Linked DNA regions of Psychroserpens ponticola. The protein of the gene in region 1 interacts with the protein of each later gene in a pairwise test. Links are inferred from orthologs where the notes say so. Each region holds a gene or a part of one and is shown on either strand. Other genes may lie near its edges.

The links.
Region 2: the proteins of MUN68_RS15230 (region 1) and ligA interact in binary tests that used the Escherichia coli proteins (3 or more experiments, as listed by UniProt). The link is inferred for Psychroserpens ponticola from one-to-one orthologs.

What each region holds. Positions count from the first base shown.
Region 1 is NZ_CP116221.1:3,441,922-3,454,884, reverse strand. The notes cover bases 3,224-6,858. They hold MUN68_RS15230 (leucine--tRNA ligase), read left to right. Parts: upstream 3,224-3,526; coding sequence 3,527-6,658; downstream 6,659-6,858. Other genes in these bases: MUN68_RS15225 (hypothetical protein), read left to right, coding at 6,658-6,858; MUN68_RS15235 (cell division protein FtsX), read right to left, coding at 3,224-3,403. Also shown: MUN68_RS15255 (hypothetical protein), read right to left, coding at 1-564; tRNA pseudouridine(55) synthase TruB, read right to left, coding at 663-1,352; MUN68_RS15245 (undecaprenyl-diphosphate phosphatase), read right to left, coding at 1,357-2,148; MUN68_RS15240 (DUF3098 domain-containing protein), read right to left, coding at 2,205-2,468; more of MUN68_RS15235, read right to left, coding at 2,525-3,223; more of MUN68_RS15225, read left to right, coding at 6,859-7,023; ald (alanine dehydrogenase), read left to right, coding at 7,295-8,395; MUN68_RS15215 (zinc metallopeptidase), read left to right, coding at 8,503-9,198; MUN68_RS15210 (Bax inhibitor-1/YccA family protein), read left to right, coding at 9,408-10,112; MUN68_RS15205 (tetratricopeptide repeat-containing sensor histidine kinase), read left to right, coding at 10,316-12,277; MUN68_RS15200 (LytR/AlgR family response regulator transcription factor), read left to right, coding at 12,279-12,963.
Region 2 is NZ_CP116221.1:2,372,251-2,384,496, forward strand. What follows is about bases 179-3,096. They hold ligA (NAD-dependent DNA ligase LigA), read right to left. Parts: upstream 2,676-3,096; coding sequence 681-2,675; downstream 179-680. Other genes in these bases: MUN68_RS10630 (hypothetical protein), read right to left, coding at 179-582; prmC (peptide chain release factor N(5)-glutamine methyltransferase), read right to left, coding at 2,790-3,096. Also shown: more of MUN68_RS10630, read right to left, coding at 1-178; more of prmC, read right to left, coding at 3,097-3,659; MUN68_RS10645 (GNAT family N-acetyltransferase), read right to left, coding at 3,714-4,205; MUN68_RS10650 (LEA type 2 family protein), read left to right, coding at 4,259-4,714; bifunctional diaminohydroxyphosphoribosylaminopyrimidine deaminase/5-amino-6-(5-phosphoribosylamino)uracil reductase RibD, read left to right, coding at 4,715-5,761; MUN68_RS10660 (HAD family hydrolase), read left to right, coding at 5,809-6,423; MUN68_RS10665 (DMT family transporter), read left to right, coding at 6,420-7,283; MUN68_RS10670 (IMPACT family protein), read left to right, coding at 7,283-7,903; MUN68_RS10675 (acyl-CoA thioesterase), read right to left, coding at 7,900-8,310; chromosomal replication initiator protein DnaA, read left to right, coding at 8,502-9,929; MUN68_RS10685 (low molecular weight protein-tyrosine-phosphatase), read left to right, coding at 9,938-10,402; MUN68_RS10690 (PQQ-dependent sugar dehydrogenase), read left to right, coding at 10,473-11,843; MUN68_RS10695 (SAM-dependent methyltransferase), read left to right, coding at 11,850-12,246. UniProt on the Escherichia coli protein: DNA ligase that catalyzes the formation of phosphodiester linkages between 5'-phosphoryl and 3'-hydroxyl groups in double-stranded DNA using NAD as a coenzyme and as the energy source for the reaction.

The DNA.
Region 1 (12,963 bases):
TTTTCCAGTCACCTCGCACAAATAAACAGGAGGAGGTAATTTTACTTTGCTTCTATTTCTTAGTGAGAATGACACACTACTACTTCTATTAGCTTTTGTGTCGTCATCACTTTTTTTGTTTGAATGCATAGCTAAAATATCGTTAGCTTTATTAAACGACTGACGTTCTTTTTCTTGTACAGCAAAGGCTTTTGAGCTATTATAATCAGAATTAGAAGTTATCACATCATCTGTAGTTTTCGAGGTTTCATCAAAAGATTTCTCATCTATTTCAGTAGTTTTTTCAAAGTCGTTAGAAGATACCGATTTGAAATTTTGCATCATTTCTTTGAACTCTTGGTCTTCATTAAAAGCTTCATTTGTATTCGTTTTTGAAGCTTCTTTAGCAAGAAGTTTGTCTTCAAGAGCTTTTAACTCTTCTATTGTTTGAGGTTCTATTTCATAATAACTTTCCGTGATAAACTCTCCTGCTTTTTTTATCTGGAGACTAAACATAGCAAGTACAACAGTCCCAGAAATTAAGAGTGTAATAAGCAATGCTTTATGTTTATCTAAGAGATTCAAATAGATTAATGTTTAGTTTTGGTTTGTATATGATATACGTTAAGATAACTAATTTAGATTAAAAGCGATTGAAATGGTGTTCTATTGAACTTTGAAAGTTAAGCTAGTTTAGCAATAAAATCTTCTGGAGACATGGCATTATCAACATGAAAATCACCAATTTTAGTCCGTCTTAATACTGAAAGGTGACCTCCAGACTGTAGTGATTTACCAAAATCGTGAGCCAATGATCTAATGTAAGTACCTTTGCTACAAACGACTCTAAAGTTTATGTTATTACCTTCAATCTTAGTGATTTCAAATACTGAAATACTAACGGTTCTTGATTTGATGTCTACTTTTTCTCCAGCTCTTGCAAATTCATATAACCGCTTTCCATCTTTTTTTATAGCCGAAAAGATTGGAGGAAACTGTTCAATGCTTCCAATGAATTGTTTGGTAGTGTCGTGAATTAATGCTTCTGTGATGTGTTCTGTTGGAAAAGTATGATCTATTTCTGTTTCTAAATCATAAGAAGGTGTTGTGCTTCCAATGACAAAAGTACCAGTATATTCTTTATCCTGACCTTGAAACGTATTGATTTGCTTAGTCATTTTCCCTGTGCAAATAATCAATAATCCAGTAGCTAAAGGGTCTAGAGTTCCTGCATGACCAACCTTAATTTTTTTAATATTGAAGGCTTGTCTAATTTCCCATCGTAATTTGTTTACGGCTTGAAAGGACGTCCATGTTAATGGTTTATCGATAAGTAAAACTTGTCCAGCTTGGTAGTCTTCTTTAGTAAACATAGATTTAAGTTGAAGCAATATAAATTGCGATTAAACCAACGACTACACAGTACATAGAGAAGTAGATAAGTTTACTTTTCTTTACTAAGCTTATCATCCATGTGCAAGCAAACAATCCTGAAATAAATGCAGCAATAAACCCAACGCTTAATGAGGTAAAATTTCCACTATCATAAGTGAGTTCACCACCAATAATGTCTTTAGCTATTTTTCCAAAGATTAAGGGAACAACCATTAAAAATGAAAATCGAGCAGCTTTAGTTTTATCATTTCCAAGTAGAACAGACGTAGAAATCGTGGCTCCAGATCGCGAAATACCTGGAAGCATTGCAATGGCTTGAGCAAAACCAATGACTATGGCATTCCTAAAGGATATGTTTTTAGTCGTGTTTTTGGCTTTATCTGCTAGATATAAGAGTAGTGCAGTTAGAATAAGCATAAAACCTACTAGCTTAATATTACCACCAAATAATTCAGATAATTCACTTTCATAGGTATACCCAACTATTGCAGCAGGTAGCATAGATACTGCTATTTTGGATGCAAATTGAACATCGTCATTCCATTGAAATTTTAAAACTCCTTTTAAAATAGACCAAATATCTTTTCTAAAGACTACGATAGTACTTAAAGCTGTTGCAAAATGTAAAACAACTGTAAATAATAAGCTTTCTTTTGGGATGGATTCATCACCAAGAATAGCTTTGCCTAATTCTAAGTGACCACTAGATGATACAGGTAAAAACTCAGTAAGGCCTTGAATAATTCCTAATACAATTGAATCAATAATATCCATGTGGCAAAAGTATCAAAATAGATGTATGAAAAGCGAAAAAGAAAAGAAATTTATGGTTAAGATTTTGAATCCTTATTTGGATTTAATAAAATGGCATACACCTGAATTCCGAAGCCAATTAATACTAAAGCTGGTGCCAATCGAATACGTCTCCAACTAAATATAGAAGGATCAAATACATTGGGATCATCGCTTCCGCCTCCAGACATTAAAATAAAACCAAGCGCAATAAAGCCTAAACCAATAAGCATAAACTTGTAGTTTTTCTTTCCGAATATAAATTCGTTGTTACTTGATTCTTTGCGTTTTTGTTCTCCCATGATTAAAATATGCTGTAAATATATAAGAAATTTTAGTGCAAATTCTTAATTAAATATTAATAGTACAATTGATCTGTTTTCAAATTCAAGAAACGTTGTGTCGCAATAAACGTGCTTATCCAAGTAATTAATACACCCAATAAAAAGATACCAACAAATAAACTTCCGACTAATATAGGATTCTGTATGAGTTCCAATTCAGGAAACATAAGATCTAAATAATACAAAACAATTCCCATTCCTATTAAAGCAACAATGGCTCCAATCACACCCAATTGTACACTTTTAAAAACAAATGGTCGTCTAATAAAGGTTTTAGTAGCACCAACCATTTGCATGGTTTTAATAATAAATCGTTTAGAATACACTGCTAATCGAATCGAACTATTAATCAATAAAACCGCAATTAAGGTAAATATAGCACTTAGTAATAACACCCAAAACGTAATTTTCTTAACGTTGTTATTCATGAGTTCTACAAGGTCATTATCGTAAGTGATGTCTTCAATAAACTTTTTATTCGCTAATTCTTCAGTAATGCCATCAAGTGTTTCATTGGTAACATAATCTGCTTTCAGATACACATCAATTGAGTTTTGCAACGGATTATAACCTACAAAGTCCATAAAGTCTTCGCCAGTTTCTGCCTTCATAAGTTCGGCAGCTTGCTCTTTTGAGACATATTCTGTCGATTTTGAATATTCAGCCATTGCTAAAGTATTCTCTAATTGGTCAACTTCAACTTGCTTAGCAGAATCATTCAAATAAATTGTTACCACAACTTGTTCTCTAAAATGATCAGCTACTTTTTTTGCATTCAATACCAATAAGCCTAAACATCCTAATAAAAATAGGACAAGTGCTATACTAACGACTACTGAAAAGTAAGACGTAATTAATTTTCGTTTTTGATATCTGTCAAAAGATGAACTCATATAATTATGGCATTGATGATGTAAAAATATAAAAGAAATCGCTTTGTATAATGTTTACAACGCTTAAACTTTCAATTGTGTTGTAATACCTTTAAATTTGCGGTCTAAATTTGAGGAAAAATAATGAGTTATCATTTTAACGAGATAGAAGCCAAATGGCAAAAGTATTGGGAAGATAATCAAACGTTTAAAGCTGAAAATAAAAGCGATAAACCTAAATATTATGTGTTAGATATGTTTCCTTATCCGAGTGGAGCAGGTTTACATGTTGGTCATCCATTAGGTTATATAGCAAGTGATATTTATTCGAGATACAAACGTCATAAAGGTTTTAACGTCTTGCATCCTCAAGGTTATGATAGTTTTGGTTTGCCTGCTGAACAATATGCAATTCAAACGGGTCAGCATCCTGCAGATACTACAAGAGTTAATATAGAAGGCGGCGTTGATAAAGCTGGAAATGTGATCGAAGGCTATAGAAAACAGTTAGATCGTATCGGATTTTCATTCGATTGGTCTCGTGAGGTTAGGACTTCTAATCCTGAATACTACAAATGGACGCAATGGATTTTCATTCAATTATTTGAATCTTGGTATAACAACGATCGTAATCATGCTGAACACATTGATACGTTAATTTCAAAGTTTTCTGCGGAAGGAAATACAACGGTTAATGTCGTTTGCGATGATGATATAAATGAATTTACTGCGGAAGAATGGAATGCTTTTTCTTCTGAAGAACAACAAGAGATTTTATTAAAATATAGATTAACGTATTTAGCTGAAACTGAAGTGAACTGGTGTCCAGCTTTAGGAACGGTTTTAGCAAATGACGAAATTGTTAATGGTGTGTCAGAACGTGGAGGACATCCAGTAATGCGAAAGAAAATGACCCAATGGAGTATGCGGATTTCAGCATATGCTGAACGTTTGCTTCAAGGTTTAGATACGATTGATTGGACAGACTCATTGAAGGAAAGTCAGCGTAACTGGATTGGTAAATCGGTTGGAGCTAGTGTAACATTCAATGTTATTCCATCTGTCACGTCGAGCGCAGACGAGACGTCTCATCAAATCGAAGTCTTTACCACAAGACCAGATACCATTTACGGAGTCTCATTCATGACCTTAGCTCCAGAACACGAACTCGTGTCACAAATTGTGACAGATGAACAAAAATCTGAGGTTGAAGCCTATATTGAAGCCACTGCAAAACGTAGTGAACGCGATCGTATGGCTGATGTAAAAACTATTTCAGGTGCTTTTACTGGAGCTTATGCTGAGCATCCTTTTACAAAAGAACCCATTCCAATTTGGATTGGTGATTACGTGTTAGCTGGCTACGGAACAGGAGCAGTCATGTCTGTGCCTTGTGGTGATCAACGCGATTACGATTTTGCGAAACATTTTAATATTGATATTCCTAATATTTTTGAAGGTGTAGATATTTCTGAAGAAGCCTTTGCTGCGAAAGACAATGTGAAAATTGCGAATAGTGATTTCTTAAACGGAATGAACTACAAAAAAGCGACCAAACGTGCCATTTACGAATTAGAACAATTGGGTCAAGGCGAAGGTAAAACCAACTACAGATTGCGTGATGCAGTATTTTCTAGACAACGGTATTGGGGCGAACCGTTTCCAGTGTATTATGTCAATGGAAAACCACAAATGATTGATAAACAGCATTTGCCTATCGTCTTACCAGAAGTTGAAAAATACTTACCAACCGAAACAGGCGAACCACCTTTAGGTCGTGCAGATGTTTGGGCTTGGGATACGAATACAAATACAATAGTCAGTAATGATCTTTGTCACACTGTCTCGTCGAGCGCAGTCGAGACGTCTCAAGACAACGGAATTTACCCACTAGAACTCAACACCATGCCAGGTTGGGCAGGAAGTTCTTGGTATTTCTTCAGATATATGGAAGACGCAGCCAATAGAGGCGAAGCTTTTGCAAGTGAAGAGGCTCTTAACTATTGGGAAAATGTTGATTTATACATTGGTGGAAGCGAACATGCCACAGGTCATTTATTATACTCACGTTTTTGGGTGAAGTTTATGAAAGACAGAGGGTTTGTGAATGTTGAAGAACCTTTTAAAAAGTTGATTAACCAAGGGATGATTTTGGGGACTAGTGCTTTTGTTTATAGAGTAAAGTATAACGTAAGTGCTTTAGGACATTATGAAAAGGGAGAAAACGAAAAACAAGAAAATTATATTGATGAAATTAAGAGTATTTTACCATCAATATATGTTTCGGATAATATTTTTAAAGGAAAATCACTTATTGAGTTAGATGAATTTTTTAAAGAAAACTATTCTAATAAGTATATAACTAAAGAGGTTTTAGATAAAATTGAATTATTTAAAAAAAATGATAGTTCACTTTCAAGCATTAGTATTCATGTTTCTAATATAGATAAATTACACGTAAAGGTTCAATACGTTAATGCTTCAGATGAGTTAGATATTGAAGGATTAAAAAATGATGGAGAATTTGGAGAAGATTTTAAAGATGCCGAATTCATTTTAGAAGATGGCGTTTACAAAGTAGGTCGTGAAGTCGAAAAAATGTCCAAGTCCAAATACAACGTTGTCAATCCAGATAACATTTGCAAACAATATGGAGCCGACAGCTTACGTCTTTACGAAATGTTTTTGGGTCCATTAGAGCAAGCAAAACCTTGGAATACTGCTGGTATTACAGGAGTGCATGGCTTCCTTAAAAAACTTTGGAAACTCTATGTTGGTGACAACGGTTTAAATGTCAACGATACAGAACCTACAAAAGACAACTTAAAGACACTTCATAAAACCATTAAAAAAGTAGAAGACGATATTGAGAATTTTTCATTCAATACTTCTGTGTCAACATTTATGATTGCAGTCAATGAGTTAACTGCTCAAAAGTGTAACAGTAAAGAAGTTTTAGAACCTTTATTAGTAGTATTATCTCCTTACGCGCCACATATAGCAGAAGAGTTATGGAGTAAACTTGGTAACAACGAATCGATTTCAACAGCAGCTTTTCCAGTATTTGATGCAAGTCATTTGGTAGAGAGTAGCAAAAATTACCCAATATCATTTAATGGCAAAATGCGTTTCACATTAGAATTACCATTAGACATGAGTAAAGACGATATTGAAAAAACGGTTATGGCTCACGAAAAAACCATAGCACAATTAGATGGTCGTACTCCTAAAAAAGTAATTGTTGTTCCAGGTAAAATTGTCAATATTGTAGGATAATGGTACAACTAAAAAAGCTAAAGAGAAATGATAAGATAGGCTTGTTCTTCTTTGTAGCTTTTGTATTAAGCACGTCCTTAATCTATTTATTTGAAGAACGTTTTGATAAAAATGTTTGGAGTACTCAGCCTTCAAAACGTCATCAAATGGTAGATCATATAATTGAATCACAGATGTTACTAGATAAAACTAAAGATGAGGTCCTTTTTCTTTTAGGAGAACCAAATTCAAGCTTTTCAGAAGAGAAATATATTTTCCTTTATAGACTAGGACAAGCACCAAGTTTTTTTGAGTCAAATCGAGAGCAACTGCTTGTCGCATTTAAAAACAATAGGGTGTATAAGGTTTCTTTGGCAACAGAATGATAATTTAAATTATAGTAGCTTCTCGATACAAATTGTTCATGCTTCACAATTCACTCGAATAGACGTGAGTTGATTATTAGATTAACGTCAGTTCGAGTGATTCGACGCAGGAGAATCGTATCGAGAACAGTTCTTCAAAAATTAAAAACTTCGCATTTTAAAGTCCTTAATTTGAGGATTTCATAAAAATTATCAAGAACTGAAAATTCAACAAGTTCACTTTAAATTTTCATCGTATTTTTCTTTCGGTAACCATTAAACAAATCAACCTATGATCATCGGAGTTCCTAAAGAAATTAAAAATAATGAAAACAGAGTTGGAATGACTCCTGCTGGAGTTTTCGAATTAACTAAAAATAATCACAAAGTATTTGTGCAAAAAAATGCAGGCTTTGGAAGTGGTTTTTTAGATCAAGATTATAAAGATGTTGGTGCAATAATTCTAGAGACCATTCAGGAGGTATATGCATCTAGCGACATGATCGTCAAAGTAAAAGAACCTATTGAAGAAGAATATCCTTTAATTACTTCAAAACATGTCGTTTTCACCTACTTTCATTTTGCATCAAGTGAAATTTTGACAAAGGAAATGCTTAAAAACAAATCGGTTTGTATTGCTTATGAAACTGTAGAAGATAAAGATGGTTCATTACCTTTATTAACACCAATGTCTGAAGTTGCTGGACGTATGGCAATTCAACAAGGTGCTAAATATTTAGAAAAACCAATCAAAGGACGAGGCGTTTTGCTTGGAGGTGTTCCTGGTGTTCCGCCTGGAAGAGTTTTGGTTTTAGGTGCTGGAATTGTTGGAATTCAAGCCGCTAAAATGGCAGCAGGTTTAGGAGCACATGTGACCATAATGGATATCAATATGAAACAATTGAGATATGTCAATGATGTGATGCCAAACCACGTTGTTACTGAGTTTTCTAGTGAGTATAATATTAGAAAACGTATTAAAGATCATGATTTAATTATTGGAGGTGTATTGATAAAAGGAGCAAAAGCGCCAAAGCTTATTACACGTGATATGTTAAAAGAGATGCGACCTGGAACTGTGGTTGTTGATGTTGCTGTAGATCAAGGTGGTTGTATAGAAACGACCAAGGCGACGACTCACGAAGATCCAACTTATATTATTGATGATGTCGTTCATTATTGTGTGGCGAATATGCCTGGAGCAGTTCCATATACTTCAACTTTAGCGCTTACAAATGTAACTTTGCCTTATGTATTGCGACTTGCAAACTTGGGATGGCAAAAAGCATGTGAACAAGATGAAACTCTAGCAAAAGGCTTAAATATTGTTAAAGGTAAAATTGTATATGAAGAAATTGCAGAAGCATTCAATTGGAATATTGATGCGATGTAATCAAAAAAGCATGTCATAAAATGTACTGACATAATTTCCTACACTAAAATTGGCTCACTTTTTGTTATCTTTAAATTATAAATTTTAATACTAATATTATGAGTGGAATGATGGGATACTATATACTAATTGGAGCTATAGCTTTAGTTAGTTGGTTAGTGAGCAATCAATTAAAACGAAAGTTTACCAAATATTCTAAAGTGCAATTAAGAAATGGCATGAGTGGAAGAGAAATTGCTGAAAAAATGCTGGCAGATAATGGTATAGGTGATGTTGAAGTGATTTCAGTGTCAGGTCAATTAACAGATCATTACAATCCGAAAAACAAAACAGTAAACTTAAGTGAAGCTGTATATAATCAAAAAAATGCAGCTGCAGCAGCTGTAGCAGCTCACGAGGTTGGTCATGCCGTTCAACATGCAACTGCTTACAGTGCATTAGGAATGCGTTCAGCTTTAGTACCAATTGTTAGTGTCACTTCTGGAATGTCTCAATGGTTAGTTATTGGTGGTTTAGTTCTTGGAGCTGCTGCTGGTGTTGGAATGGGTTATTGGGTCGCTGTTGCTGGTTTAGTATTTATGGGATTTGCAACCTTATTCAGTTTTATAACCTTGCCAGTCGAATATGATGCAAGCAATAGAGCACTTGCTTGGTTGAAAGCAAAAAACATGGTTACACCAGAAGAATATAAAGGTTCTGAAGATGCCTTGAAATGGGCAGCAAGAACCTATTTAGTTGCCGCAATTGGAGCACTTGCTTCATTATTGTATTGGGCACTTCAAGTGTTTGGAGGTCGAGATTAATATTATATAAAAACCAAATAATGTAAAAAACATTATTTGGTTTTTTGTTTTTCAATGTCATCGTAATATTGCAATATTACGATGACATTTTTTTAAAATGAGTATTTCCGAAAGTAACTCACACAGTATATTTAACCAATTATTAAGGTCGAATACATTAATTCTCCGACTTTTTTCTTACATTCATTTTCTAATGAAACAATATAGTTATGGAACATCAAATTCAAGAACGTGTCTTACTCAATGAACTATCTGAAGTAGATCGTGTCGCATTTTATAAAAAAACGTATAGCCATGTCGCTGGAGGTGTACTCGTTTTTATCCTCTTTGAATATTTGTTATTGCAAAGTGAAACCATAGTTGATTTTGCATTATCAATGACTGAAGGGTATCGTTGGTTAATCATGCTTGGTGGATTTATGTTTGCTACCAATTACGCTGAACGAATGGCATTAAATTCACCAAATAAAGGCACTCAGTATTTAGCTTACGGACTTTACATTTTAGCCGAAGCTTTTATTTTTGTACCACTTATTTATATTGCTGCATTCTATATGGAATCTGGTCCTGAGATTTTAAATCAGGCTGCTATTGTGACTTTAGCGTTATTTACAGGATTGTCGGCAGTTGTGTTTCTAACGAAGAAAGATTTTTCGTTTTTGAAAACAGGATTAACAATAGGTTTTTTTATTGCTATAGGTTTAATTATTGCAGGAACGCTTTTCGGATTTAATCTCGGCTTATGGTTTTCTGTTGCCATGTGTTTATTAGCTGGTGGATCTATCTTATATCAAACCTCTAATTTGATAAATAAATATACTACCGAAGATTATATACCTGCTGCCTTAGGCTTATTTGCATCATTAATGTTGCTATTTTGGTACATACTAAGTATTTTTATGTCTAGAGATTAAACAGAATCAATTATATATGAAAGCATCCAATTTGGGTGCTTTTTTATTTATATATAACTCCACTTTAAAAAACCATTACTTTACTTAGAAATAAGAGGTGCTTCCTTTTTTTGATAATGTCCATCGTTGTTATTTGTGTAATTTTATATGACGCAGTAATTTAAAATCATTAATTTTAATAACCACTAACCATTTAAGTCATTTTGAAGTATAAGATATCGCTAATTTTTACGCTTAGTTTTTCTTTGTTTTTGTTTTCACAACAAGAAACAAATAAACTAAATAAAGCGGCAGATTCCATAATTCAGAATTTAGATAAACTACAAACGAATCAAGAACGAATTAGTAATTTAACTGGATTTGCTGGAAAATATAGATATGTTACTGACACCAAAAAGTTACTTGATAAAGCTTTAGAAATTTCAACCGATTTAAATCAAAAAGAATTTTTAGCGCAATCGTATTATTCACTTGGAAACTATTATTACTTCAATTCTGAATTAGATTCCGCATTAATATATAATGAAAAGGCTAATGATTATTTAAAAGATGGAGATTTCCATTTTTTGCAAGCCAAAATTCTAAATTCAAAAGGCACTATTTATCGAAAAAAAGGAAATGTTGTTTTAGCAATTTCTACAATGCTAGAATCAAAAAACTTAATGGATAAGATAGATACTTTGACTTTTACTGAAGCTGAAAAATATCAATTTAAAGGTCAGAATTTAGTGTTAAATAATTCTTTAGCAAATTTTTATAATCAAATGGAAGATTATGAAAAGGCTTTCATTTATTACGATAATGCCTATGAAGCTGCTTTAAAGCTTAACGCTATTGTAAATGCTGGTGTAATTATTTCTAATAAAGGCGAGTCATTTTTAAATTCAGGACATATTAATGAAGCTATAAGTGCATCAGAGCGAGGAAAAGAATTAAAAATTGAAGGAAAAGCACATCCCAGATTAATTGCTAATTCCGATTTAAAAATTGGTCTTGCTTATTCAAAAAATGGTGAATATGTTAAAGCATTACAGTTTCTAAATAATGCTCATGATTATTATGTCGATAATCAACTTGATGGTAAACTTGCCTTAGCATTAAATTATAGAGGAGAATTGTTTTTAGAACAAAAAGACTATCTCAACGCAAAAAGTGATTGTGAATCTTCAAAAAAATTAGCAAAAGAACAAAGCGATTTAGAAGCGTATATGAATGCTTGTAACTGTTTATATAAAACCAATAAACAACTAAATTTGATTGAAGCCTCACTCATTAATCATGAAGATTACCTCAAAGCCAAGGACTCACTTTTCAATGAGAAAAATATAAAAAAGCAAACCCAACTCGAAATGGAATATGCATTTAAAGTTGAACAAGATTTACAAAAACTTGAAGCAGAAAAAAATGAGAAACAGCGTAAATTGTACTTGTCTTTTGCAATAATAGGTTTGATTATCGCATCGTTACTAACATTTTTATATTCAAAAAACCGGTCTAAAAGTAAATTGTTGGCAACTCAAAAAAACTTGTTAGAAAAAACTGTTGGCGAAAAAAACATGCTGCTTAAAGAAACGCACCATCGTGTTAAAAATAGTTTTCAGATTGTGTCTGGATTACTGTTCTTACAATCATCCACTATAAAAGATAAAGCCGCTTCAAAAGCATTGCAAGAAACACAAAACAGAATTAATTCTATGGCTGTTTTGCATCAAAAATTATATAAGCAAGATCACACGTCTGGAATAGATTGTAAAGATTATATCACAGCTTTAATGACTGATATTTTGTCATCTTATAGTCTTCCGAATATCGAAAAAAAGCTAATGGTCGAACCTATAATTATGGATATTGAAGTAGTGACATCATTAGGTTTAATTATTAATGAACTGGTTACTAATAGTTTGAAGTATGCCTTTTCAGATGAACAAACCAATAGCTATATCGAAATTTCATTGAAAAAAAACAATGACGATGTTGTTTTAGAAGTTATTGATAATGGCAATGGTATTTCAGAAGGTAGCGATAAAAAAGATACACTTGGCTTATCCTTAGTCAGAGATTTGTCAGAAAAAATAAACGGAAAAATTAGTTTCGAGTCGTTACAAAATACAGATCCAAAAGGTACAAAAGTGAGTATAGTTTTAAACGAAAGTGATATATTATAATATGAAATCTATATATATAGTTGAAGACGAACCTATTATTGCTAGAACAATAAAAACAGCTCTAGAGCAAGAAGGGTATACCATTTGCGGCATGGCTAATAACGGAAAGGAGGCTTTGTATGATATTGATGAACTACAACCTGATTTAGTATTGCTTGATATCACTTTGAAAGGAACCGTTGATGGCATTACTGTAGCTGAAAAACTTCAGAAAACGTCTAATATTCCGTATGTGTTTTTAACATCACTTACAGATTCTGAAACTACAGAACGTGTAAAATTAACCAAACCTGCAGGTTTTATAAGTAAACCATTCACTATCGCAAGTTTGCGTAACAATATTGAAATTGCATTGTTTAAATTAAATGAAGATGCAACAATTGAAACTGAAACTACAGTTGATGATGAGGCTCTATTCATAAAAAACAAAAGTGAATTCATCAAACTAAGTAAAGCTGATATTCTTTTTTTTGAAGCTTCAGATTTTTACTGTTATGCGCATACATTAGATCGAAAAATTTTAATCAGTAGAACATTAAAATATGTTGAAACTAATATTAACGATTCAACATTTATAAGAGTTCATCGATCCTACATCATCAACATCAAAAAAATTGATGCCTTATATGATGGTTATTTGACCATTAATAAAAAAACCATTCCTGTGAGTAAATCTAATAAGGATA
Region 2 (12,246 bases), 1.1 Mb from region 1 along the record:
GACTTCAGAAAACATAATACAAATAGTCCCAAGAAGTAAGTTCATCGATTTTTTATCATCTTTAGACATATAATTTATAAGCGCTAATGCCATTAATAGCATAATTACTGCGTTATAAAATAACTCCAAGTAGTATTCATTAGTATTAAATTCTTTTTTAGCTGTATCTGAAACGAAATACACAAAAAATAAACTGAGTACAAATAACAAAACAATTTGAATTGGAAATTTAACAACTATTCTTTTCATGTTCATTCCAACTGTAATTCTAGCTACTAAAAACAAGTAAGACAATATATAAAGGGTATTCCCTATATAATAATAATAGTCTATTTCTTCAGCTATATCTAAGTCAACTACCCATGTAAAGTAATTAAATACTTCAGCTAAAACGAAGACTATTAAAAAGGATAAGAAAAGAGGATGTCTATTTTTTATTCTAATTACATATAAGGCAGTCAGCATAACAATAGTTAAAGCTCTCACTCCAGCAGCCTCAACTTCAAGACCCTTGAACTGTAATCCAAGAAAAAACAAACTAAGAACTAAAGTAAGCGCTCCTAAAAATTTCCCTATCTGCATATTATTATCTCATTATTAATGAAGCAAATATAAAAATAACTTGATATTAAACGTTTAAAATCTTATTTAATCGATAAGATACATTTAAAAGTAAGAATTTACTTAATCATTAATAAAAAATCATTTTCAGAGATGATTGGAATTTCTAAAGATTCTGCTTTTGTTCGCTTACTTGGCCCCATTTTATCACCAGCAATCAAATAATTAGTTTTAGATGAAATTGAAGAAGACACCTTCCCTCCATTATCTTCAATTAGCTTTTTAAGCTCTGTTCGACTCAGAGAGACAAATACTCCGGAGACTACTATGGATAGACCTTTTAGTTTGTCTGTTTGATTGGCTAGTTTTTCAGCAGATAATTCAAGCTGTAATCCAAATACTCTGAGTTTATCAATAAACACCAAATTAGATTCAGAAGAAAAGAACTCAACTACACTCTGAGCAATCCGTTCACCTATTTCATCAACAGCAACTAAATCTTCATTTGAAGCATTAGCTATGGCATCGATATTTTTATAATGCTTAGCTAGCTTCTTAGCCACAGTTTCTCCAACATATCTAATTCCTAATGCGAATAAAACACGTTCAAACGGAATTTGTTTTGAAGCTTCAATGCCATTGATTAGATTTTCAGCACTTTTTTCTGCCATACGTTCTAAAGGCAAGATATCTTCTTTTGTTAAAAGATATAAATCTGAATAGTTTAAAATCAAGCCCTCATTTACTAAAAGCGCAACTGTTTCTCCTCCTAAACCTTCAATATCCATTGCTTTCCTAGAAATATAATGCTGAATACGACCAATAATTTGTGGATTACAACCATTATAATTTGGACAATAATGCTTTGCATCGCCTTCCTCACGAACTAATTCTGTGTGACATTCTGGGCAATGCGTAATGTATTTCGTAGGCTGAGAGTTAGATGGACGCTTACTTAAATCTACGGCTATAATCTTCGGAATAATTTCTCCTCCTTTTTCAACAAAGACCTCATCTCCTTCTCTAATGTCTAGTTTTTCTATTTGATCTGCATTATGCAATGATGCTCGTTTGACTGTAGTACCAGCCAATTCTACAGGTTCTAAATTAGCAACTGGTGTAATTGCTCCAGTACGACCTACTTGATATGTAATCTCATTCAATCGCGTAGAGACTTGTTCTGCTTTAAACTTATAAGCCATTGCCCAACGTGGTGCTTTCGCAGTATAACCTAGCTCTTCTTGTTGTTGTAAATTATTTACTTTAATGACCACACCATCTGTTTCATATGGCAAATCATGACGATGCACATCCCAATATTCAACAAACTCAATAACGTCATCAACAGACGTCGCTAGTTTTGAAGCTTCAGGAACTTTAAATCCCATTTGTCTAGCGTTGTCTAAACTTTCAAATTGAGTTGCAAATCCTAAATTCCTACCTTTAATATTGTAAAGCAAACATTCTAAAGGGCGTTTTGCTACTTCAGCACTGTCTTGTAATTTCAAACTTCCAGATGCTGTATTTCTCGGATTTCGGTATAACTCTTCTCCTGCTTCAAGTCGTTCTTCATTCATTTTATGAAACCCTTCAAAAGGCAATACAATTTCTCCTCGAATATCAAACTTTTTAGGATAATTGCCTTTTAATTGTAAAGGCACAGATTTAATCGTTTTCACATTTGCAGTCACATCATCACCTTGTGTTCCATCTCCTCTAGTTACAGCTCTTACTAAACTTCCATTCTCGTAAGTTAAACTTATAGAAGCACCATCGTATTTTAGCTCACAAACAAATTCAACCGTTCCATCTACTATTTTTTCAATCCGTTTTTCCCAATCTAATAAGTCGTCTTTCGAATATGAATTATCTAAGGAATACATTCGATGCTCATGCTCAACCGTTTGAAAATTCTTAGTCACTTCTCCTCCAACTCTTAAAGTAGGCGAATTAGCGTCATAAAACTCTGGATGTGCTTCCTCTAAAGTCTGAAGTTCCTTTAGTTTTATATCAAAGTCATAATCGCTAATTGTTGGATTATCTAGTACGTAATAATTATAATTATGCTCGCGTAGTTCATTGCGAAGCGATTGGATTTGTGCTGCTATACTCATTAAAAATCGTTGTGAAAAGTTGTATTTCTACTTTAAATTCAAAGCATCTAATATACTAAAATGAATGTCAGAATAATTGTGATTCACTTACTTTTTATCAGCTTTTTATTCAAGTTATTTTATCCCTTTTATCATTCGGTCTTTACCAAATATATCCGTTTTCAGTTCAATCGATTTGAAACCAAAATCATTAAGAAGCTGAATCATATCTTCGCCTAAATATTCATTAATTTCCAGATACAAAGCTCCTTTATCCTTAAGATTTAATTGCGCAAATTCACAAATGACTTTATAAAACTGTAACGGATTATCATCTTCAACAAATAAAGCTAAATGCGGCTCGTTGTCCAGAACATTAGGCTTGATTTCTTCTTTTTCTAAATTGCGAACGTAAGGTGGATTAGATACAATGATGTCAAATTTATGAGATACTGAAATCAGTTTAGCATGACTTGGATTTAAAATATCATCATGAATAAAGCCGACTACTACTTTATTCAATTCTGAATTCTGCTCAGCAATGCTTAAAGCTTCTTTAGAAACATCTAGAGCTGAAACATTTGCTTTAGCTAAGTTTTTAGCTAATGAAATAGCAATACAACCTGTTCCAGTTCCGATATCAAGGATATTTAAAGACTTTTCTACAGTGTTCGAAGTGACATCTTCCAAAATAAAAGTTACTAATTCTTCGGTTTCTGGTCTCGGAATTAAAGTATGCTTATTGACTTTAAAGGACAACCCATAAAATTCGGTTTCACCTATAACATATTGTATGGGTTTATGGTTCTTTAAATCTGATAACGCATTTAAAAACAATATGCCTTGTTTAGCTGTTATGTTATATTCAGGATTTAAGACCAATTGAATTCGTTTTGATTCTAAGTAGTGTTCCATTAAAATACCAAAGAATGAATTGACTTCATCTTTACCATATAATGCATCTAATTCCGTGTGATAATTGTTTAGAATATCTTTTAAAACCAAATCTTAAGTTTAAAATAGGTCTCGACTGCGCTTGACCTGACAGTTAATTAAAAATTATAAATTTTTCATCATCCAAACACCACATGAATAATGACCTGTATTTCCTAAAGGCTCTTCTCTATGCTCAAATCCGTAGTCTTCATAAATATGAATCGCAGCTTTTAATTGTAAAGCCGATTCGAGATAACAGGTTTCAAATTCGAAGTCTTTTGCAGCTTTCAAACAGGCTTCAAACATCTTTCTACCAAAGCCTTTTCCGCGTACTTTTGGCGAAAAATACATCTTTTGTAACTCGCAAACATTTCCATCAAAATTTTTCAATTGTTTTATTCCAGCTCCTCCAAAAACTTCAGTGCTACTGGCAACAACATAATACACTTCTTTATCACCTTGATAAGATTCGTACATTAAAGGTGTTTCGGCATCTTCATAAGCTGTGCCTTTTAATGGAATTTTAAATTCTGGAAAACAACCTTTTATAACAGCTTCAATTTGCGGGTTGTCTTCTGGACGGATTTCTCGTATAACAATAGTATCTTTGCTCACTTTAATAATCTATTTTTGCGCTGTGAAGATAGTACAAATCTAAAAACACTAATATGAAGAAACTTATAATCTTATCAACATTAGTCTTCACTTTTATATCCTGTTCGGTTAAAGAAAAGCCTAAATTTTTACGTGTTGAAAATATTAAAGTTTTAGAATCCACAAGCAAAACGATTACTTTAACTGCTGATGCTTTATTTATGAATCCAAATGATATTGGAGGCGAATTAAAAACTGACGGAATAAAAGTAATTGTAAATGGTAATGAAATGGCTTCAGTATCTACAGAATCTTTTAAAGTTCCAGCAAAAAAAGAATTTTCAATTCCGCTTAGAGCTGATGTTCCAACAGATAGTTTGTTTAGTGATAAAAATTTAAGTGGTTTACTAGGAAGTTTATTCAACAAAAAAATGAAAGTGCAATATAAAGGAGATATAAAATATAAAGTTTTAGGCTTTTCGCATACCTATACGGTTGACGAAACTGAAGATGTTAAAATAAAATTCTAATTGACCACTCACGAAACATATATTAAACGCTGTATAGACATCGCAAAACAAGGTTTAGGCATAACAGCTCCTAATCCGATGGTTGGCAGCATAATTGTTTATGATGGCAAAATTATTGGCGAAGGTTCCACAAGTGCTTATGGTGGCAATCATGCAGAAGTGAATGCCATCAATTCGGTTAAAGACAAAGAGATACTCAAACAAGCGACCTTATATGTGACGCTTGAACCTTGTTCGCATATTGGAAAAACGCCTCCATGTTCAGATTTGATTATTAAGCATCAAATTCCAAATGTCGTGATTGGTTGTGTCGATGACAATCCGCAAGTCGCTGGAAAAGGCATCGCAAAACTTAAAGCATCTGGTTGCCATGTTACAGTAGGAATTTTAGAAGTAGAATGCAAATCACATCACAAGCGGTTTTTTACATTTCACAATAAAAAACGACCTTATATTATTTTGAAATGGGCAGAAACGAGTGATGGTTTTATTGCTCCAGCAACAAAAGACAAAAAAGAACCGGTTTGGATTACCAATACCTACTCAAAACAATTGGTCCATAAATGGCGAGCTGAAGAACAAGCTATTTTAGTTGGAACCCATACTGCTTTAGAAGATAATCCGAGTTTAACAGTAAGAAATTGGACAGGAAATAACCCGATTAGAATTGTAATTGACAAAAACAATACACTTCCTAAAGATTTTTCAGTCTTTAATACAGAAGCTGAGACCATCATCATTTCTAAAAAAGAAGTAGATTTCAACAAACCCTTAGGACATGAAATTTGCACATTTTTATATTCAAAAAATATCAATTCAGTCATTATTGAAGGTGGAGCACAGACACTTCAAACCTTTATAGATGAAAACCTTTGGGATGAAGCTCGAGTTTTTAAAGGGACTTCCATTTTTAAAGCTGGAACAAAAGCACCTCAATTTTCGGGAGAATTAATTTCTGAAGATCATATTTTAGATGATTCATTGAAGCATTATATAAATCTCACTTCTAATAGTCATCTCGAGCGCAATCGAGAGATCTTAATCTGACAATAATAATTAGGTCTCGACTGCGCTCGACCTGACAGAATTTAAAAATGAAAATTAAAACAATCATATTCGACTTTGGAGATGTGTTCATCAATTTAGATAAAGAAGGTGCAATGCAAAATGCACTCACATTATTTCAATTAAACGAACTACCTGAAGATCTTATAGCAATTAATACCTTATACGAACAAGGTTTAATCTCTTCAGATGAATTTATAGAATTCTATACTGATAATTTTCCTAAGCTTTCAAAGAAAGACATTTTAGATGCATGGAATTTCATCCTAAAAGATTTCCCTGAAGAACGCTTAACATTCCTTAAAAACTTAAAAAAAGAACAGAAACACAAACTTATTTTGTTAAGTAATACTAACGAAATTCATATTAATTGGATTAAAGAACATGTTTCGTTTTATGAGGAATTCAAAGCTTGTTTTGATCAATTCTATTTATCTCATGACATAAATTTAAGAAAACCTAACCAAGATATTTATCAGTTTGTTTTAAATCAAAATAAACTAAAAGCAGATGAATGCTTGTTTATCGACGACACAAAAGACAATACTGATGCTGCTGCTGCTTTAGGAATTCATATTTGGAATATTGATGAAACTAAAGAAAATGTTATAGATTTATTCTCCATTAAAGAAGACTTGTTTTGATATATCTACTTTTAAGCATAACTGCTTCTACCCTTTTATTTATCATTTTTAAACTCTTAGATAGATTCAACATCAATACATTTCAGGCGATTGTTGTGAATTATTTCACTGCTTGCCTATTTGGAATCTGGAGTTATGATGAACCTTTAAACGTAAAAAGCATTTTAGAATCGCAATGGTTATTTGGTGCAATTGGTCTCGCCTTTTTATTTATTGCAGTCTTTAATGTCATGGCGCTAACGGCTCAACGCAACGGGATTTCAGTGGTATCTGTAGCTTCAAAAATGAGTGTCATTATACCAGTGATTTTTGGAGTTTATGCCTATAATGAAGGAGTTGGGTTTCAAAAAATTATTGGAATAATTTTCGCACTAATTGCTGTATATCTCACTTCTGTTAGACCCAAAACTACAAGCAATTTTGCAAAAGGTTTACTGCTACCAATATTATTGTTTTTTGGCTCAGGAGTTATTGACACCTCAATAAAGTATCTTGAAACCACCTATGTTTCAGAAAATGGAATCCCTATTTTTTCAGCAACCATATTCGCTTTTGCTTTTATTATTGGATCATTTATCCTTATATATAAATACATTAAGAAACCTGGACAAATTCAATTAAGAACCATTATTGCAGGTAGTATTTTAGGAATTGTGAATTACTTTTCTATTTATTATTTATTAAAAGCTCTCAATCACGAAAGCCTAGAAAGCTCTACAATATTCACAGTGAACAATGTAGCTATTGTAATGGTATCAACACTCTTAGGGCTTATGGTTTTTAGAGAAACTATATCAAAAACAAATTGGTTTGGAATCATATTGGCTCTAATTTCAATTGTATTAGTAACTTTGTCTTAATGACCGAAAAAGATATTTACAAAACAATTACCAAAGCATCACCTGAAGTACTTTTCAAAGATAAGAATAGTAAATTTTTTGGTTATGCGTTTCCTGTAACTACTGAAGAAGACGTTAAATCACACTTAGAAACACTAAAAAAAGAACATCATCAAGCTAGACATTGGTGTTATGCCTATCAAATCGGAAAATCAAAAAAAGACTACACGTATAGAGCTAATGATGATGGTGAACCTAATAATAGTGCAGGAATGCCAATTTATGGACAAATACAATCGTTTGAAGTTACAAATGTTCTTATTGTTGTGGTAAGATATTTTGGTGGTGTAAAATTAGGTGTTAGCGGACTTATAAACGCATACAGAACTAGCGCACAAATGGCTTTAGAAGCCTCAAAAATAATTTCAAAAACAATTAACTTTGAATATGCAATTACTTTTGATTACAAAAACATGAATAAAGTGATGCGTATAGTAAAAGAAAAAAATCTAAATGTCATAAATCAAACTTTAGAATTAAGTTGTGAACTAATCATTTCTGTAAGGTTAAAAGAAGCAACTTCCATATTTGAAATATTTGACAGACTTTATGAAATTGAAATCAAAACTTTAAACGATTAAATTAGCAGTTGGTCTAAAATATAGTCTGGACATCTTGTAGGTCGATTCTTATTAATATCCATAAATACTAAAACAGAATTTCCAGTTGTTAAAACTTCGTCTTTTTCATTTAGAATTTCATAATCAAATTCAATTTTAGCCGTTGGTTTTTTTACGAGTTTAGTTTTCACTTTAATGAGATCATCATAACACGCTGACTTTTTGTATTTTATAGACAAACTAACAACTGGCAACATAATTCCATCTTCTTCCATTTGTTTATAAGAAAACCCCATTTTACGCAACCACTCTGTTCTGCCTATTTCAAAATATTGCGCATAATTACCATGATAAACAACTCCCATTTGATCAGTTTCGCCATAACGGACTCTAAATTGTATTTCATCGGGTTTAGTTAAATTGGACATCGTTATTGATATTTTTTTTGTAAATTCGAATCGATTTAAACATGAGGAAAAAATTCTAGAAAATCAACACATTTTGATTTTTTTATTAAATAATTTGTTCACATATTTGCCATGTAAAAATCAACACAGAGAAACTCGAATTTCTCTTTTTTTTGCTAACTAACTAACAACACAAAAATTACACTTAGAGAATGGATGTAACTGCGCAATCGGTTTGGACTAACTGTCTGTCTTTTATAAAAGACAATATTCAACCTCAAGCCTATAAAACATGGTTTGAGCCTATAGTAGCAGTTAAACTTTCTGATAATGCTTTGAACATTCAAGTACCAAGTAAATTTTTCTACGAGTGGCTTGAAGAACATTATGTAAAAATTCTTAAAGTAGCTTTAACTAAAGAATTAGGAGAAACAGCAAAATTAGTTTATGTTATCAAAATGGAAAATACGTATGGTAACAAACAACCATTTACGGAAAAGATTCCAAGTTCAAATCGTGGAGCTATGAAATCTCAAGATGTTGATGTTCCACTTAATAATAAAAATCCTGAACTCAAAAATCCATTTATAATTCCTGGAATTAGAAACGTTAAGATCGAATCTCAACTCAATCCGAATTATAGTTTTGAAAATTTCCTAGAAGGAGATTCTAACAGATTAGCAAGAAACGCTGGTTTAGCTGTTGCTAACAAACCTGGTGGCACTTCATTTAATCCGTTATTGATTTTTGGTGGTGTTGGTTTAGGAAAAACACATTTAGCACATGCTATTGGTGTTGACATTAAAGATAAGTATCCTGAAAAAACAGTCCTTTATATTTCTGCTGAAAAATTCACACAGCAATATATTGATTCTGTAAAAAAGAATAATAGGAATGATTTTATACACTTCTATCAAATTATAGATGTCTTAATTATTGATGATGTTCAGTTTCTTTCTGGAAAATCTGGAACCCAAGATGTATTCTTCCATATTTTCAACCATTTACATCAAAACGGAAAACAGGTCATATTAACGAGTGACAAAGCTCCAGTTGACATGCAAGATATTGAGCAACGCTTATTATCTCGTTTTAAATGGGGACTTTCTGCAGAATTACAAAGCCCTGACTTTGAAACTAGAGTTTCAATTTTAAAAAACAAATTATATCGTGATGGTGTTGAAATGCCTGATGATATTATCGAGTATGTTGCAAAGCATATAAAAACAAATGTTCGTGAACTTGAAGGCGCTATCATTTCATTAATCGCACAATCATCATTCAACAAAAAGGAAATCACTGTTAATCTTGCTAAAGAGATTGTTGAAAAATTCGTTAAAAACACTAAACGAGAAGTTTCTATCGATTACATCCAAAAAGTCGTGTCAGATTATTTCCAAATGGATGTTAGCACTTTACAATCTAAAACAAGAAAACGTCATATTGTTCAAGCAAGACAGCTAGCAATGTTTTTTGCTAAAAAATACACAAAAGCTTCATTAGCAAGTATAGGTTCTCAAATTGGTAAGCGAGATCATGCTACAGTTCTTCATGCATGTAAAACTGTAGACAACTTATCATCTACCGACAAACAATTTAGAAAGTATGTAGAAGATCTTTCTAAAAAACTTTCTTTATAAATTCTCTTATGACTAGTATTTTAATGGTTTGTTTAGGCAATATTTGTCGTTCACCATTAGCTCATGGTATATTAGAATCAAAATTACCTTCTGATCAATTTTATATAGATTCTGCTGGAACTGCAAACTATCATGTTGGAGATTCTCCAGATCATCGTTCAATAGCAGTTGCAAAATCTAATGGAATTGACATTTCAAACCAACGTGGCAGACAATTCAAAGTGTCAGATTTTGATACATTTGATTACATTTTCACTATGGACGATTCCAATTACCAAAACATAATTGCATTAGCGAGAGGCGCTAATGATATCGCTAAAGTAAAATGCATTCTGGAACTAGAAGACACAATTCAACTTACTCATGTACCTGATCCTTACTATGGAGATATTTCAGATTTTCAAAATGTTTTTCAATTACTCGAAAAAGTTTGTAACACATTATCAAACAAGCTACAAAACATTACCTTATAGGAATTTTCTTTAATCATTCATTTGTTTTTTTGTATTTTTAGCAAAAAGAGTCCTAAAAAATTACAAAGCTATGAAAAAAATTACCCTATACTTTATGTGTATGATGTGCGCATATGGTTTTTCTCAAAACATTGAATTAGAATTATTTGCATCTGGATTTTCAGACCCAATAAAAGTACAAAACGCAGGTGATGACAGACTTTTTGTTACTGAACAAGATGGTACTATCCAAATTTTAAATACTGATGGCACAACCAATTCAACTCCATTTTTAGATATCGATGCAAGAGTTGCTAGTGGTGGTGAACGTGGATTATTATCCCTTGCATTTCATCCAAACTATGCTTCTAATGGTTATTTCTATGTGAATTATACTAATAATTCTGGAGATACTGTAATCTCAAGATTTTCTAGAAGTACAGTAAGTACAGCAGACTCAGGTTCTGAATTAATTTTAATGACCATACCTCAACCTTATAGCAATCACAATGGTGGTGATTTACACTTTGGACCAAATGATGGGTATTTGTATATTTCAACTGGTGATGGTGGATCAGGTGGTGATCCAGGAGATAGATCTCAAGATTTAATGGAATTACTAGGAAAAATGCTTAGAATTGATGTTGACAATGTTGCTAACGGAAATAATTATGCCATTCCTACAGACAACCCTTTTGTCGGAAATCCTAATGCTCTAGAAGAAATTTGGGCTTATGGATTGAGAAACCCATGGAGGTTTTCTTTTGACGAAGAAACTAATGAGATGTGGATTGGTGATGTTGGACAAAATACCACTGAAGAAGTCAATAGAGTCGCAGTTAATCCTGTAGGTTATAATTTTGGTTGGAGATGCTATGAAGGCTCAAACACATACAACACTAACGGCTGCCCAGCTATGGAAACTCTAACTTTCCCTGTTGCTGAATACCCAATTCCACCTTGTTTTTGCAATATAGCTGGTGGACAAGTTTATAGAGGAAGTGTTTACAGTGATATATTTGGAGTATATATTTTTGGCACAACTGGAGACTTTACAATCAGCACAGTTGATGCTTCAAATAATTTAATAAATCATGGTGCTTTTAATAATGGGTATTGGGTCTCTTTTGGAGAAGATATTAATAAAGAAATGTATGCCGTAGATATTACAGGTAGTATTTATAGAGTTAAAGGGACTGTATTATCGGTTTCTGAGTTTGAAAAACAAAATATTTCTATTACTCCTAATCCTGCATCAGAAAATCTTAACATAACACTTTTTAATAATACTATTAATGCTATTTCAATAATCGGCTTAAATGGAAGTGTTCTCTTCAATGAGGAGAATATTTTATTATCTGAAAAAAATATAGATGTTTCATTTTTAAGCAACGGAATGTATCTTATTAATATTGAATTCAATGACAAATCTACTATTGTTAAAAAATTGATAGTAAAATAATATTCGATGCACACTGAAAAAGGAAAACTATATCTCATTCCAACGCGTTTAGGTGACAATCCACCATTAGAAGTATTACCAATTTCAGTAAAAAAAATAATTGAATTGGTAGATCATTATATTGTTGAAAATGAAAAAACAGCTAGACGATTTATAAAAAAAGTCGATTCTAGAAAACAACAATCTACTCTTAAATTTGAGATTATAAATAAGTATACACAGCCAGAAGAAACCCAACATTTTCTTGACACTTGTAAAAACGGAAAATCAATGGGTTTACTATCTGAAGCTGGCTGTCCTGGAATTGCTGATCCAGGTGCAGATATTGTAAAATTAGCTCATGAAAACAACATACAAGTAGTGCCTTTGGTAGGCCCTTCTTCTATTGTATTGGCTTTAATGA